Regions from separate parts of the Pseudarthrobacter sp. NPDC080039 genome, predicted to be linked through region 2. Evidence: riboswitches for the same ligand, from Rfam matches in the RefSeq annotation. Region 2 holds a riboswitch; each other region holds the start of a gene.

Region 1 (3,414 bases), on a different contig from region 2:
TCGAGTGTACGAAACACCCCCCGCTCCAGGCCAAGAGTGTGACTGGTTGTGACTTCCCGGCTTGCTGCGCTCCCTGCCCATTCCGCCGGACTGGCCGCCCGGCGTCGTACGTGTGTTCCTAAGCGCCCGTTGCCTGGCGCTTGCTGCTAGGCGCCCTTGGCGGCGCGGAAGCCGGCTTCCAGGTCAGCCAGGATGTCGTCGATGTGTTCGAGGCCGACGGAGAGCCGCACCAGCCCCGGAGTGACGCCGGCAACCACCTGCTGCTCCGGAGTGAGCTGGCTGTGGGTGGTCGACGCCGGGTGGATGACCAGGGAGCGCACGTCACCGATGTTGGCCACGTGGGAGTGCAGTTCCAGCGCGTCGACGAAGCGCTTGCCCGCCTCCGCGCCGCCGGCCAGGTTGAAGGAGACGACGGCGCCCGTCCCCTTGGGCCCGTACTTGCGGCCACGCTCATACCAAGGGCTGGACGGCAGCCCGGCGTAGGCGACCGATTCGACGTCGTCCCTTGCCTCCAGCCAGCGTGCCACCTCCGTGGCGTTGGCAACGTGGCGCTCCACCCGCAGGCTCAGCGTCTCCAAGCCCTGGGAAATCAGGAAGGCGTTGAAGGGCGAGACCGCCGACCCGAGGTCGCGGAGCAGCTGCACGCGGGCCTTGAGGATGTAGGAGAGGTTCGCTCCCAGCGCGCCGCCCTCGCCAAGGTCACGCGCGTAGACCAGGCCGTTGTACGTGGGGTCAGGAGTGTTAAAGCCGGCGAAGCGCTCCGGATCCTTGCTGAAATCGAACTTGCCGGAGTCGACGATGACGCCCGCAATGGCCGAACCATGGCCGCCCAGGTACTTGGTGGCCGAATGGATCACGATGTCGGCGCCCCACTCCAGAGGTCGGATCAGGTAGGGAGTGGACAGGGTGTTGTCCACGATCAGGGGAACGCCGGCCTCGTGGGCCACCTCGGAGATGCCTTCGAGGTCCAGGACATCCTGGCGCGGATTGGAGACCACCTCACCGAAGAAGAGCTTGGTGTTGGGCCGGACGGCGGCGCGCCACTGGTCCAGGTTGTCCGGATCCTCCACAAAGGTGACCGAAATACCGAACTTCTTCAGTGTGTGGGCGAACAGGTTGTAGGTTCCGCCGTAAAGGCTGGGGCTGGCCACGATGTGGTCGCCGGCCTCGGCGATGTTCAGCACCGCGAAAGTCTCTGCGGCCTGCCCGGAACTCAGCAGCAGCGCCGCGAGGCCTCCTTCGAGGCTGGCGATCCGCTGCTCCACGGCGTCCTGCGTGGGATTGCCGATCCGTGTGTAGATGGGCGCCAGCTCGGCCAGCGCGAAGCGGTTGGCTGCGCTCTCGGCGGTCGGGAACACGAAGGACGTGGTCTGGTAAATGGGCAGCGCACGCGCTCCCGTGGCGCTGTCCGCTTCCTGGCCGGCATGGATCTGGCGGGTTTCGAAGGACCATCCGTTGGACATCTCAGTCTCCTGTGACATGGGCCCGGAATGCTGGGAGCAGTACGGGCCGCGCTTGCTTCCGGCTCTTGCCGGACAGCCAGGTCTTCACCCGGGGCACCCCACCGCGGTTGGAGGGTTGCCGGCCAGCGAGCCGGGGCTTGGCGCTGGCGCTCATGACCTGAGCCCAGTGTAGGAAGAGTGCTGTCGCCGGGAACAGGATTGTGACGAACATGGTCTTACGGGCGTCCTGCTGCTTCGCCGCATGCGTGCCGCCGCCGGAAAACTGCCAGTAAGGGTACCCTTAGCTGAGAGCCCGATCACAAAGTGCCAAGATGTTCGCATGCGCATGGATCACGTCTCTTACGCCTGTGAACACGATGGCCTCGCGGCCACTACCGAACGTATTGCAACTGCCCTCGGCGTTGAGGCAGTGAAGGGCGGGGTACACCCCCGCTTCGGTACCCGGAATATGATCATCCCGCTCGCCGGGCACAAGTACCTCGAGGTTGTGGAGGTCCTGGACCACCCGGCATCCGACAAGGCACCGTTCGGACAGGCAGTGCGTGCCCGTTCCGCAGCCGGCGGCGGCTGGATGGGCTGGTGCGTCGAAGTGGACGACCTCGCCCCCTTCGAGGAACGCCTTGGCCGCTCCGCCGTCAACGGCAACCGCAAATTTCCTGACGGTCGTGAACTGGTCTGGAAGCAGATTGGCATCCTGGGCCTCATCGCCGACCCCCAGGTCCCCTACATGCTCAAGTGGGAGGGGGACCCGTCACTGCACCCGTCCAACGCCTACCCCAGCAACCTTAAGATGAGCTGCCTGACCATCGCCGGCTCAGCCTCGCGGGTGACCGAGTGGCTCGGCGAGCCGGTTGAGAAGCCCCTTGAGGATGTTGCAGTCGAGTGGGTGGCCCCGCACGGCACACCCGGCATCCTTTCGGTCACCTTCGAAACCGCCAACGGAGCCGTCACTATCTGACGCTTCCCGCCCCTCTCCCCTGCTTGTCCGGGAGACGGACCTGCCGGGCCGTGCCCGGCTCAGCTTCGGCCGTCATGAGGTAGTAACAACGGCGTCACTACCTCATGGCGGCCGAATTCCTTTAAGCGGCACCAGCTTGTCCACACCCGTGAGGGCCGCGTGTTCCGCTGCGCCGCAGAAGTTCCTTTTCGCGCGGGACATTTGGGGTGCGGGAAGGATTGTCCGCATCGAGAATGTACGACGACGGCGTGCGGCCTTTTGTCGTGAGGCGCCTTTGGCAGTGGGCCGGCTTGGGCGGACCGGCTTTCCCCGCCTTCGCGCGGGGTGCTTGCAGGTCTGACTGTCAGTGGGTGGTTGGATGATGTGGGTATGGGAATCAGCGGTGGTTTTGGGGCGGTGTTGGAGGGTGTTCGTGCCTCTGTCGCTGCCCTTGATGCGCTGGTTCTTGAGGACCGGAATTTCGAACATTCTGCGCTGACGGCTGCGGCGGGAGATATTGACGTGCTGCAGCGCCGGTATGAGCTGTGCCTGGAAGGGTTGGAGGTTGTTGCCCGGTTGGAGGCGCAGCTGGCGGCGGTAAAGTCCGGGCAGGCTGCCCGTGCCGTCGAACTCCAGCAGGCCATGACTCCGCCGGATGCATGTGTGCAGGACCGCACCTATGCGGAGATGTCTGTCGTGGAGGAGATCGCCGGCGTCCTGACCATCAGCTCCGCCGCCGCGGGCGCGTTGGTGGACCAGTCCCGCCGGGTCTGTTCCCTGCCACCGGTGCTCGAGGCGCTGTCCACCGGCGCCATGTCCTGGCAGCACGCGAAGATCGTTGCGGACGAAACCGAGGGCCTCACACCCGAAGGCGCGCTGGAGTTGGTGGCGCATTTCCTCGACCCCGACGCCCCCAACCCCGCACGCGGCGCAGCCCCCGGTGAACTTGTCCCGTCCCGGTTCCGGGCGAAAGTCCGTGGGTGGCGGGAACGCCACCAGAGCGTGTTTCATAGA
Region 2 (3,580 bases):
CCATTCCGTGAATGAATAGATGACCTTGACGTAGTCCTCGATGGAGGAGGAGGGCGCGCTGGTCTTCACAGGCTCAAGCCTACCGGTTTGGCCGGGACGGCACTGTGTGGTGTGCCGGTTACGCCTTGACGGCGCGCCACGCCAGCGTGAGGTATGGAAGGTCAAGCTCCTGGCCCGGGGCGTAGGCGAGGTGTTCATGGAGGTACCAGTCCAGGTTGGACAGAACTTTGGCGCGCGTGGCCTCGCCGGCGCGGAGGTAGTAGCTGCGCGATTTGGTGAGTTCCATCAGGTCTGCCGTGGTTACCGTGTCCTGCCAGTGTGTTACATGCCCTTCGATGCCCCGGAATTCGGGCCCGACGACGGGTTTGTGGCCCGGCCGGTAGATGTCGCCGGCGTGCATGATCCTGGAGAGCCGGTGCACCCACGGCACGGAGGTATCCAACTGGTTCCACACGAGGCCGAGGGTTCCGTGCGGGCGCAGGACGCGGGCGAGCTCCGTGCTTGCCGCCAGGGCATCACACCAGTGCCAGGCCTGGGCAACGGTGACGACGTCGAAGCTTGCGTCCGGCAGGCCAGTCGCCTCCGCAGTGCCGGTCACGGCGGTGGCGGCCCGGCAGTGGGCCTTCAATTGGGCGAGCATGTCTTCCGACGGGTCGACGGCGGTGACGTCCAGTCCCATCTCCAGCAGCAACGCGGTGAACTTTCCGGTTCCAGCGCCGACATCAAGGGCATCGTGGGCTCCGGCGGGGACCAGCCAGCGGGCTGATTCCTCCGGGTAGCCGGGCCGCACCCGCTGGTAATGCCTGCCGCCGTCCTGGAAGCTTTGCCCGAGCTCCCGGCGCCGCCCGTGATCGAGCCTGGGGCCACCCCGAACCACGCGTGGCCTCCTTCTGACGCTGCCGATTGTGGATGTCTTTCGAATCTACCGCACGGAAGGCATCGCCGGCGTGGCGGAAGGAGGCAGCCCGCCCTAGTCGTCGATGCAGGGCGCGGCGCCGGCCGTCCCGGGGGTGTTGGGGGCCCAGTGCGGGTAGGTGCGGGTGTCGTTTGCGGGCACCCAGCGGCCCGCGTCAACCACGTAGTCCCAGCCCAGGCCGTCGGCGCGCAGCGCCTGGATTCCCGCGAGGAGGCGTTCGGCGTCTTCCAGCCGCGAGCCGACGCCGAAGCTCGCCCGGAGGGAGCCGGACGGCAGCCCCAGCCGCTTCAGGAGGGGGTGGGCGCAGAAGCGCCCGTCGCGCAGGCCCACCCCGTGCTCCGCCGAGAGATAGGCGGCCACCAGGCCCGCGTCGTAGCCTTCGACGGAGAAGTTGACCACGCCGATGGTGTCCGTTTCCGGGTTGGTGTCCTTGAAGATCTGGTGGACCGTTACGCCGTCAATGCGCTGCAGGCCCTCAACCAGGAACGAGCGGATGGCGGATTCGTGGGCATGCCAGCGGTCCTGGTCCAGCCCGGCGATCACCTGGGTGGCGCGGGCCAGGGTGGCGGCCCCGAGGACGTTCGGCGAGCCCCCCTCATGGCGGGCCGGTCCGGTGGCCCAGCTGACGCCGTCGAGCCTTGCTTCCTTGACTGCGCCGCCGCCGGCGAGGTGCGGGACGCCCGAGTCCAGCCAGTCCGGCCGCCCCACCAGGACGCCGGCCCCGAACGGCGCGTACAGCTTGTGGCCGGAGAACGCGAGGTAGTCCACGTCGTCGGCGCTGATATCCACCCGCCGGTGCGGCGCCAGCTGGGCAGCGTCCACCACGATCCGGGCGCCGTGCTGGTGGGCCAGCGCGGCCAGGGCGCGGATGGGAAGGATCTCGCCGGTGACGTTGGATGCGCCGGTCACTGCCAGCAGGCTGACCCCGCCCTGCGCCAGTTCGGCACGGACAGACTCCAGCGTGCCGGTGATGGTGTCCGCGGCGACGATGCTGCGGTGCGGGACGGCCTGCCACGGCAGGAGGTTGGCGTGGTGTTCGATGTCCAGGTACAGGACGTCCCCGTCCGGACGTCCTCCAGTTGCGGGCAGGCAGCCAGCCAGCAGATTCAGCGAATCGGTGGTGTTGCGGGTGAAGATCACGGAATCGTCAGGGCGGCCGCCCACGAAGTCGCGGACAATGCTGCGGGCGTTCTCGTACACTGACGTGCTGATCTGGGACGCATACCCGGCCCCGCGGTGGACGCTGGCGTAGTAAGGCAGGATCTCGTTCAGGTAAGCCGAGACCACAGACAACGCGGGGGCTGACGCGCCGTAATCGAGGTTGGCGTAGCGTACGTGGCCGCCGGAAATCAGTGGTGCCTGGATTTCCGCTCCGGTGACGGCGGCGAGGGGCCGGCCGGCAGCGGCGCGGCGTTGATCGGCAGCGGCAGCCTGGGCGATAGCGGGCTGGGGGGAGACGGTGGCAGTTGTCACAGAGACCTCACTTGACTACAGGACTCCGGCATACAGGAATCCGCGCTTGCCGCATCCGCTCCGGACCGGCCTGGTCGTCACCCGGGGCACCCCACCGCGAATGGAGGGTTGCCGGCCAGCAAACCGGGGTTTTGCGCTGGCACTCGTGACCTGCATAAAAGCGTAGGACATGGGGCGCCCAGGATTGAAGCCAGGGCGATTGTTAAGGCGTTTGTTACGCGTGGGCGAATAAACGACGCCGGGCGCCCCCTTTTAGGGGCACCCGGCGTCGCAATATTCGCTGTAGCGGTAAAACCGCGGCTGTTAGAGCAGGTCGTCCAGGTATGGGTTCAGGCGGTGCAGCACTTCCGAGTGCAGGATCGAGTTGGTGGCCAACGCGTTACCGCCGAACGGGCCGTCTTCGCCCTCGAGGGACGTGAACCGGCCGCCGGCCTCCACCACAATGGGCACCAGGGCCGCCATGTCATACAGGTTCAGTTCCGGTTCACAGGCGATGTCCACGGAGCCTTCTGCCACCATGCAGTACGACCAGAAGTCGCCGTAGGCACGGGTCCGCCACACGTCCTCGGTGAGGCCCAGGAACTCGTCCAGGTTGCCGCGTTCCTTCCAGCCGCTGAGGCTGGAGTAGGAAAGGGACGCGTCGGAGAGCTTGGACACGTTGGAAACGCGGAGCCTGGTGGCGGCAGCCAGGGACCTGCCCATGTACGCACCCATGCCTTTGGCCGCCCACCAGCGTTTGCCCAGGGCCGGGGCGCTGACCACGCCCACAACGGGCTCGCCTTCGTCCACGAGTGCGATCAGGGTGGCCCAGACCGGCACGCCGCGGACGAAGTTCTTGGTTCCGTCGATGGGATCGATGATCCAGCGCCGCGAACCGTGCCCGGTGCTGCCGAACTCCTCGCCCAGGACGGCGTCGCGGGGGCGGGAACGCGAGAGCTGGCCGCGGATGGCTTCCTCGGCGGCCTTGTCCGCATCGGTGACCGGCGTCAGGTCCGGCTTGGTCTCAACGCGGAGGTCCAGGGCCTTGAAACGGCTCATGGTCTGGTCATCCACGGAGTCGGCCAGGACGTGGGCCAGGCGCAGGTCATCGTTGTAGCTCGAAGCGGGTTGGATCATGGTTCCAAACTACCGTCTGCCGACGCTTCTGCCGGGAGAACGCGTCAGTTGACGCTGCCGAGCTCCTTGGCGTCC
Region 3 (3,580 bases), on a different contig from region 2:
GGCACTTCGGTCTTCAGGAGAAGGTTGGCCAGCCGGTTGGCTTCCGTGCCGTGTGCCACGATTACCGAGGCCCGGGGGACCAGCGCCAGGAACTTCAGCAGGGGCTTCAGGCCCGCCTGGACCTGGTCCGGGGTGAACTTGCCGTTGGCTTCGCCCGGGACGTGCCAGGGGTGGACGTTCCATGGCATCACGAACTCGGGGCGCAGGCCCAGCTTCCACTGGATGCCGAGCATGCGGGTAGCGGCATCCTGGTCGCCGGGAGTGATGAACCCGGACGGATCCGCCTCGCCGATGTTGGAGAACAGGCTGATGATGCGGCATTCCTCCACGTCATGCATGGGGTCCACATAGGGAACTGTGGTTCCGGGCTTGGCCTCCTGCAGGGAGTCGCACAGTTCGTTGACGGCGGCGACGCTGGGTTCGTAGCGGCGGCTCATGAGCTGTTCGTGGAATGTTTCGGGGGCCAGGGCTGTCATGAAGGGCTGGTTCTCCTGCGGGGATTGGCATTGCTGCCGACACCGAAACGGGCACGCGGGCGCGCGTCATGTCGGTGGCGGTTGATTGGGGTGGGCCGGAGCTCGCCGGCCTTCCCCAGTTTAGCAAGCCCCCGGAAGCGAAACGCCGGCTGCCCTTCCCGGTGATGGAAGGAACAGCCGGCGCTCCGGAATATACTGCCGGCTACCAGAGGCGCTGGGTGGCGCGGCGGGCGCCCTCTCCCAGTGCCTCCAGCTTGGCGAATGCGATCTGCGGGTGGACACGGCCGCCCAGTCCGCAGTCGGTAGAGGCGATCACGTTTTCCCGGCCCACCACGTCGGCAAAGCGGACGATGCGGTCTGCCACCAGGTCCGGGTGCTCCACCACGTTGGTGGCGTGTGAAACGACGCCCGGAATGATGACCTTGCCGTCGGGCAGTTTGGTGTCCTCCCATACGCGCCACTCGTGTTCGTGGCGGACGTTGGCGGCTTCGAAGGAGTAAGCGCCGGCGTTGACCTGCAGGACGGAGCCGATGATGTCCGCGAACGGGATGTCCGTGGTGTGCGGGCCGTGCCAGGAGCCCCAGCAGACGTGGAGCCGGATCTGTTCCTGCGGAAGGTCCCGCAGCGCCCAGTTGGTGGCTTCGACCCGCAGCTGGATGAACTTGAGGTAGTCCTCCAGCGAGGGCTCGGGGTTGATCTGGTCCCAGCTCTCGGCCAGGGACGGGTCGTCGAGCTGGACGGTGAGGCCGGCGTCGATGATGGCCTTGTATTCCTCCCGCATGGCATCGGCGCACGCGTAGACCAGTTCCTCGTCCGTTTTGTAGTACTCGTTGGCCACCCGGGCGCACGAGCCGGGGGAGAGGGAGGCGACGAAACCCTCGGTGAGGCCCGCGGCAGCGAGCCCGGTTTTCAGGTTCCTGATGTCCGATGCCACCAGGTCGTGGCCCGTGTAGGTCAGGGGACCGGCAATCTTGGGCTGTGCCACGCTTTTCCGGTGCGTGAGGATACCGGAGGCAGGATCGTTGTACGCCTCGTTGAAGGCCTGCCGGTCGCGCCGGTCGGGGAAGGAGGTCAGGACCACGTTGCCGGGGGACGAGCGGCGCACTTCGGCCTCCGCCCAGCGGTCCACGTTGGTGGGTTCCAGCCCGCCGAGCCGGGCGAAGGAGTAATTCCACCAGGCCCCGTAATCAACGGTGCTGGACATGGTGTGCCCGTATTCGCCGTCATTGGGGATGTCGATGCCCAGGTCTTTCTGGCGCTGCACTACATCCACTACGGAAGCCTCCAGCAGTTCAAGGAACTCCGGGGTGAGCCCGTTGCTTTCCTTGGCTGCGTTGGCCGCGATGAGCTCAGGGGTGCGGGGCAGTGAGCCGGCGTGCGTCACGCGGATGTGGTCGGTGTTCTTGGGCATGCTGGAACTTCCTTTCCATCGGTCCTGGCAGTAGCACCTTCGGCCGGCAGCGATCTGCCGAACCGTGGTTGCTGCGGCGTCATCAAGCCAGGTCTCTCGGCCGCTCCGGATGGTTCCCTCTCACTTAAATCCAGAGGGCAGGGTCCGGGCAAATCGGCTTTGGTTTGTGTCGGGCCAACATCCTGGTGGTGTCCATGCTCAACGCGGACGGCCGTCCTTCCGGGACTCCTCGCCGGCAGATCTCCGGGCCGGCCGGGGAGGCTGGGGACGAATAGCACGCCGCCCCTGTTGCCCCTCGATGCGTGAAGGGCTGCGGCGGGCCAAACGGTGGATAAAGTGCCATATCCGCTAAACTTGGGTGGTAAGAGCCCCGGAACTCTTGCTTCGCTGTGCTGTCCCAACGCGGCGAAGGCCGGATGTTCGGGGCATTCTCATGAACGGCGCTGTGCGGGCCCGCCACTTGGTGGCCGGACGCGGGCAGCCCGAACGAATGGGGGAGGATCCCATGCCAGCAATTGTGATCGTAGGAGCCCAGTGGGGCGACGAAGGAAAAGGCAAGGCCACCGACCTGCTGGGCGGCCGTGTTGACTACGTCGTCAAGCCCAACGGCGGCAACAACGCCGGGCACACCGTCGTCGTGGGCGGTGAAAAGTACGAACTCAAGCTGCTGCCGGCAGGCATCCTCAGCCCCAACGCGGTCCCCATTATCGGCAACGGCTGCGTGGTGAACCTCGAGGCCCTCTTCCAGGAAATCGACGGACTTCAGGCCCGCGGCGCGGACACTTCCCGGCTCCGGGTCTCCGCCAACGCCCACCTGGTGGCCCCGTACCACCAGGTCCTGGACAAAGTCACCGAACGCTTCCTGGGCAAACGCGCCATCGGCACCACCGGCCGCGGCATCGGCCCCGCCTACATGGACAAGGTGGCCCGGCTGGGCATCCGCGTCCAGGATGTCTTTGACGAATCCATCCTCCGCCAGAAGGTGGAAGGCTCACTGCGCCAGAAGAACGAACTCCTGGTCAAGGTCTACAACCGCCGCAGCGTGGTGGTGGATGAGATCGTGGAGTACTTCCTGTCCTTCGCCGAGCGTCTCCGCCCGCTGGTCATCGACAGCACCTTGGTCCTGAACTCCGCCCTGGACGAAGGCAAGGTGGTCCTGATGGAAGGCGGCCAGGCCACGTTCCTGGACGTCGATCACGGCACCTACCCGTTCGTCACCTCTTCCAACCCCACCGCCGGCGGCGCGTCGGTTGGCTCCGGCATCGGGCCCACCCGGATCTCGCGCTCCATCGGCATCATCAAGGCCTACACCACCCGCGTCGGTGCGGGTCCGTTCCCCACCGAACTCTTCGACGAGATGGGAATGTACCTGCAGAAGACCGGCGGTGAATTCGGCGTCAACACCGGCCGGCCGCGCCGCTGCGGCTGGTACGACGCGGTCCTGGCCCGCCACGCTTCCCGCGTGAACGGCTTCACGGACTACTTCGTCACCAAACTGGACGTGCTCACGGGCATCGAACAGATCCCAGTGTGCGTGGCCTACGACGTGGACGGTGTCCGGCACGACGAAATGCCCATGACCCAGACCGAGTTCCACCACGCCAAACCGATCTTCGAATACTTCGACGGCTGGACCGAGGACATCACCGGCGCCCGCACACTCGCGGACCTCCCGGAGAACGCCCGGAACTAC
Region 4 (3,580 bases), on a different contig from region 2:
TGTTCCAGGTCGCGGATGAGGTCCTCCGGGTCCTCGAGCCCAACGGAGAGCCGGACCACGCCGTCGCTCAGTCCAATCGCCGCCCGCCCCTCCGGGCCCATGGCGCGGTGCGTGGTGGTGGCGGGGTGGGTGATCAGGGACTTGGAATCGCCCAGGTTGTTGGAGATGTCGATGATGCGCAGCCCATCCAGCAGTGCGAAGGCGGCTTCCTTGCCGGAGCGTCCGCCGGAAGGGGCGAGCTCGAGGGTCAGTACCGTGCCGCCGGCGCTCATCTGCTTCGCCGCCAGGGTGTACTGCGGATGCGACTTCAACAGCGGATACTTCACCCAGCTGACGGCAGGCTGCTGTTCAAGCCACTCGGCGAGGCGGAGGGCAGTCGCGGAGGAGTGCTTCACCCGCAGGCCCATCGTCTCCAGGCCCTTGGTCAGGACCCAGGCATTGAACGGGGAAAGCGCGGGGCCGGTGTGGCGCATCAGCTGCTTCACCGGCCCGTCGATGAATTCCTTGGTGCCCAGGATCGCACCGCCCATGACCCTGCCCTGGCCGTCGATGTGCTTGGTGCCGGAGTAGACGATCACGTCCGCGCCCAGGTCACCGCAGCGCTGCAGCAGGGGAGTGGCAAAGACGTTGTCGGCCACCACTGTGGCGCCCGCGGCGTGCGCCAGTTCGCTGACCGCGGCGATGTCCACGATTTCCTGCATCGGGTTGGACGGGGACTCGAAGAAGACGGCGGTGGTGGGCTTGGAGAGGGCTTCACGCCATTGGTCCAGGTCCGGCCCGTCGACGAACACGGTCTCCACGCCCCACCGCGGAAGGATTTCGTTCAGGATCACGAAGCAGGAACCGAAAAGGGAACGGGCAGCTACCACCCGGTCGCCGGCAGCCAGCAATGCACCCAGCGCAGTGAACACGGCGGACATGCCCGACGCCGTCGCAAAGCATGCTTCGGTGCCTTCCAGCAGCCTGAGCCGCTCCTGGAACGTGGCCACCGACGGGTTGCCGTAGCGGGAGTACACGAACCGCTCGTCTTCCCCGGTAAAGGCTCGTTCGGCCGCGGCCGCGGACTCATAGACGAACCCGGAGTTGAGGAAGAGGGCTTCCGAGGTTTCCTGGAAGTTGGTGCGGTCCAGCCCGCCGCGGACAGCCTGGGTATCGGGGCTCCAGCCGGAGGAGTCTTGGTTGAAAGTCACTTAGTTCTTCCCGAGGTTGGTGGGCAGGCCGCGGTTCTTCCAGCCATTGAGGGTGCGTTCGCCGTACCGGTCGGGGTCGCCTTCGAAACCCTCCAGGACGCTGTAGGCCGTGAAGCCCGCCTGCGTGGCTGCGGTGGCTGCGGCGATGGAACGCTGGCCGGAACGGCACAGGAACACCAGTTCCGTGGCAGGGTCCTGGGGTGCCTGCTCCTTGAGGTCCTTCACGAAGTCGGGGTTGGGGATGCCGCCCGGGAAGGTCCACTGGATGAAGAGGGGGTCGTTGTCGGTGGCTTTGGTGTCCGGAATGCCAATGTGGGCCCATTCACCCTCGGTGCGGACATCCACCAGGACGGCGCCCTGCTCCAGTTTGGCCCAGGCTTCCTGGGGCGTCAGGTCCCCTGCGTAGCTCATGCGTGGCCCTCGCCGTCGAACTCGCCCTCCAGTTCGTCCACGGCAGTGGCCACTGCGGCATCCGCGGACGCGATTGCGGCCGGAAGGACGACGGCCTGCGCCACGATCACGCTGGTGCCGTTGAACGTTGCTGCCGGGCTGCCGTGCAGCACGTAGCCGTCCGCCAGCGCAGCCGAGATCCGTTCACAGAATTCACGGTTGTCCGCCCCGGTAATCAGGCGGTAGGACAGTCTTTCGTCAGGGGCGGGTGCGTCAGACACGACGGATCTCCTTCTTTCACGCTTGCAGCTCGAATCGGTCGATATGCCGAGTATTCACCTGAGGCACCCCGCCGCGAAAGGGAGGGTTGCCGACCGGCCAGTCAGGGCTTAGCACCGGTACTCATTACTCCCCAAAAAAATAACACCTGAGGCGCCAACCTGCACCGCCGCCGTCGTCATGTTCCGTAATTGAGCGGGCGGCAGGGCGATAAAGTTCTTACCGGGGGCGCCGCCCCGTCTCCAGAGCAATGAGTACGTGGGTCCTTGTCAGCATGCGGGCACACGTATCGCACCACCACGCCGCCGGCGGGCGGAACCGTCCGTGTTCCGCCGGAACCTTCCTGGCAGCCGCACTGATCGCCCTCGTGGCCCTGTTGGTCCCGGCAGTGCCGGCCCGGGCGGCAGACACGGCCCCGGACAAGGGAAAGCCGTGGCTGGGGGCCGTGCTCGAGTGGGGTGAGGATACCGCCGCCGGCTTCAGCGACCGGCTCGGGGCCAGTCCCGCCGTCTTCGGGCACGACATCACCGTTCCCTACCGGGATTCAGAACAAAATGACCTCGACGGCTTCCTCCAGCAGGCCGCAACCAAAGGGTCGCACGCCCTGCCAGCAGCCGGCCGACTGCCGGAAGGCATTCCGGAACGTGGCGGCGGCGTTCAGGAAGTACGACGGCGGCAGGGCCACCATGGTGTGGGCGCCGTACCTGGGCACGGGCTACCCCTTCGACCGGAGCCGGAATGCGCCGCAGCCCGGAAGCGAAGGTTTCGCCCTGCTGGATACGAACGGCAGCCGCGTTCGCGCTGGCCTTCCTGTCCTGGGGCAATCCCTACCTGGCCAACACCTACGACGTCCGCCTGGCGCTCGTACCGGATGCCGCCTACCGCCCCATGTATGACGCACTCTTCGGCCGGACGTACCTGGCCCCCGGCCGGCTGCTCGTCGTCCTGGTCCTGGTGGTGGCGGCCTATGCGTTCCTCAGCGCCTATTGGAAACCGGTGCAGCGTCTACTTGGCTGGTTCCTGATCCCGCTGGGCAGGGCAACGCTTAACGTCTTCATCATGCACGTGGTGCTGATCGCCGTCGTCCCCAATATTCCCGGTCTCCAGCAACAAAGCAGCTTTCTCAACACAGCGGCCTATGCCGTGGTCCTGGGGCTGTTGTGGGTCATGGTCCGTACCAGGTTCCTTTTCCGAATCATCCCCACATGAAAAATGCTGCGGCACCTGTGCGTGCCGCAGCATTGATCGTCTACTGCTTGTTGCCCTTACACGAGTCCCGGATAGCTGCTCAGGATGTAGTCCGCGGCAGCCGGGCCCTTCATGCGAAGGCCCCGGTGGCCGGGTGACACCTTGGTCTTCATCGCGGCCCAGAACTTTGATTCCGGGCGGGGGGCCTGCTGGTTGATGAAGCACCAGCTCGTGTAGAGCCCGTAAAGGCGGTCCGGATCCAGGGTGGTTTCAGACGCCTGGTCGAAGTAGGTGGCTTCGTTGAGGAAAATGTCGAACTGCGAATGTGCCATGACGGCGTCCCTTCGCTCGGTGCTCGGTGCCGCTATTCGGCTACAGCAGCGGACCTCGATGCCCTGCACGGGGGCAAAGAAGGGTGAATTGGGCCTTTATACCCCTGGCCCAGAAGCGGCGCTAACTCCGTATCTACGATGTAGACTTTACTCGTAGACTACAGATACGGCAAGCGACTGGAGTAACTGGTCGCATGAAGC

The links. A riboswitch is a leader RNA that binds a small molecule or an ion and turns the genes downstream of it on or off. The one in region 2 is predicted to bind S-adenosylmethionine.
Region 1: another riboswitch for S-adenosylmethionine. It lies ahead of AB0313_RS11040 (bifunctional o-acetylhomoserine/o-acetylserine sulfhydrylase); the one in region 2 lies ahead of AB0313_RS06740 (aminotransferase class V-fold PLP-dependent enzyme).
Region 3: another riboswitch for S-adenosylmethionine. It lies ahead of AB0313_RS12305 (cobalamin-independent methionine synthase II family protein); the one in region 2 lies ahead of AB0313_RS06740 (aminotransferase class V-fold PLP-dependent enzyme).
Region 4: another riboswitch for S-adenosylmethionine. It lies ahead of AB0313_RS15085 (DUF1737 domain-containing protein); the one in region 2 lies ahead of AB0313_RS06740 (aminotransferase class V-fold PLP-dependent enzyme).

Annotation. Positions count from the first base shown of each region.
Region 1 covers NZ_JBFBKY010000008.1:80-3,493, reverse strand. The annotation lists gene AB0313_RS11040 (bifunctional o-acetylhomoserine/o-acetylserine sulfhydrylase) at 147-1,481, opposite strand; SAM riboswitch class IV at 1,507-1,621, opposite strand; gene AB0313_RS11035 (VOC family protein) at 1,783-2,421, shown strand; gene AB0313_RS11030 (hypothetical protein) at 2,791-3,414, shown strand, end outside.
Region 2 covers NZ_JBFBKY010000004.1:190,259-193,838, reverse strand. The annotation lists gene AB0313_RS06750 (metal-dependent transcriptional regulator) at 1-69, opposite strand, end outside; gene AB0313_RS06745 (class I SAM-dependent methyltransferase) at 119-877, opposite strand; gene AB0313_RS06740 (aminotransferase class V-fold PLP-dependent enzyme) at 971-2,389, opposite strand; SAM riboswitch class IV at 2,427-2,540, opposite strand; gene hisN (histidinol-phosphatase) at 2,693-3,505, opposite strand; gene AB0313_RS06730 (ribosome small subunit-dependent GTPase A) at 3,550-3,580, opposite strand, start outside.
Region 3 covers NZ_JBFBKY010000009.1:83,649-87,228, reverse strand. The annotation lists gene AB0313_RS12310 (uracil-DNA glycosylase) at 1-476, opposite strand, end outside; gene AB0313_RS12305 (cobalamin-independent methionine synthase II family protein) at 679-1,887, opposite strand; SAM riboswitch class I at 1,900-2,003, opposite strand; gene AB0313_RS12300 (adenylosuccinate synthase) at 2,393-3,580, shown strand, end outside.
Region 4 covers NZ_JBFBKY010000014.1:80,335-83,914, forward strand. The annotation lists gene AB0313_RS15075 (O-succinylhomoserine sulfhydrylase) at 1-1,190, opposite strand, end outside; gene AB0313_RS15080 (rhodanese-like domain-containing protein) at 1,191-1,601, opposite strand; gene AB0313_RS15085 (DUF1737 domain-containing protein) at 1,598-1,861, opposite strand; SAM riboswitch class IV at 1,875-1,990, opposite strand; gene AB0313_RS15090 (hypothetical protein) at 2,404-2,571, opposite strand; gene opgC (OpgC domain-containing protein) at 2,598-3,068, shown strand; gene AB0313_RS15100 (hypothetical protein) at 3,125-3,379, opposite strand.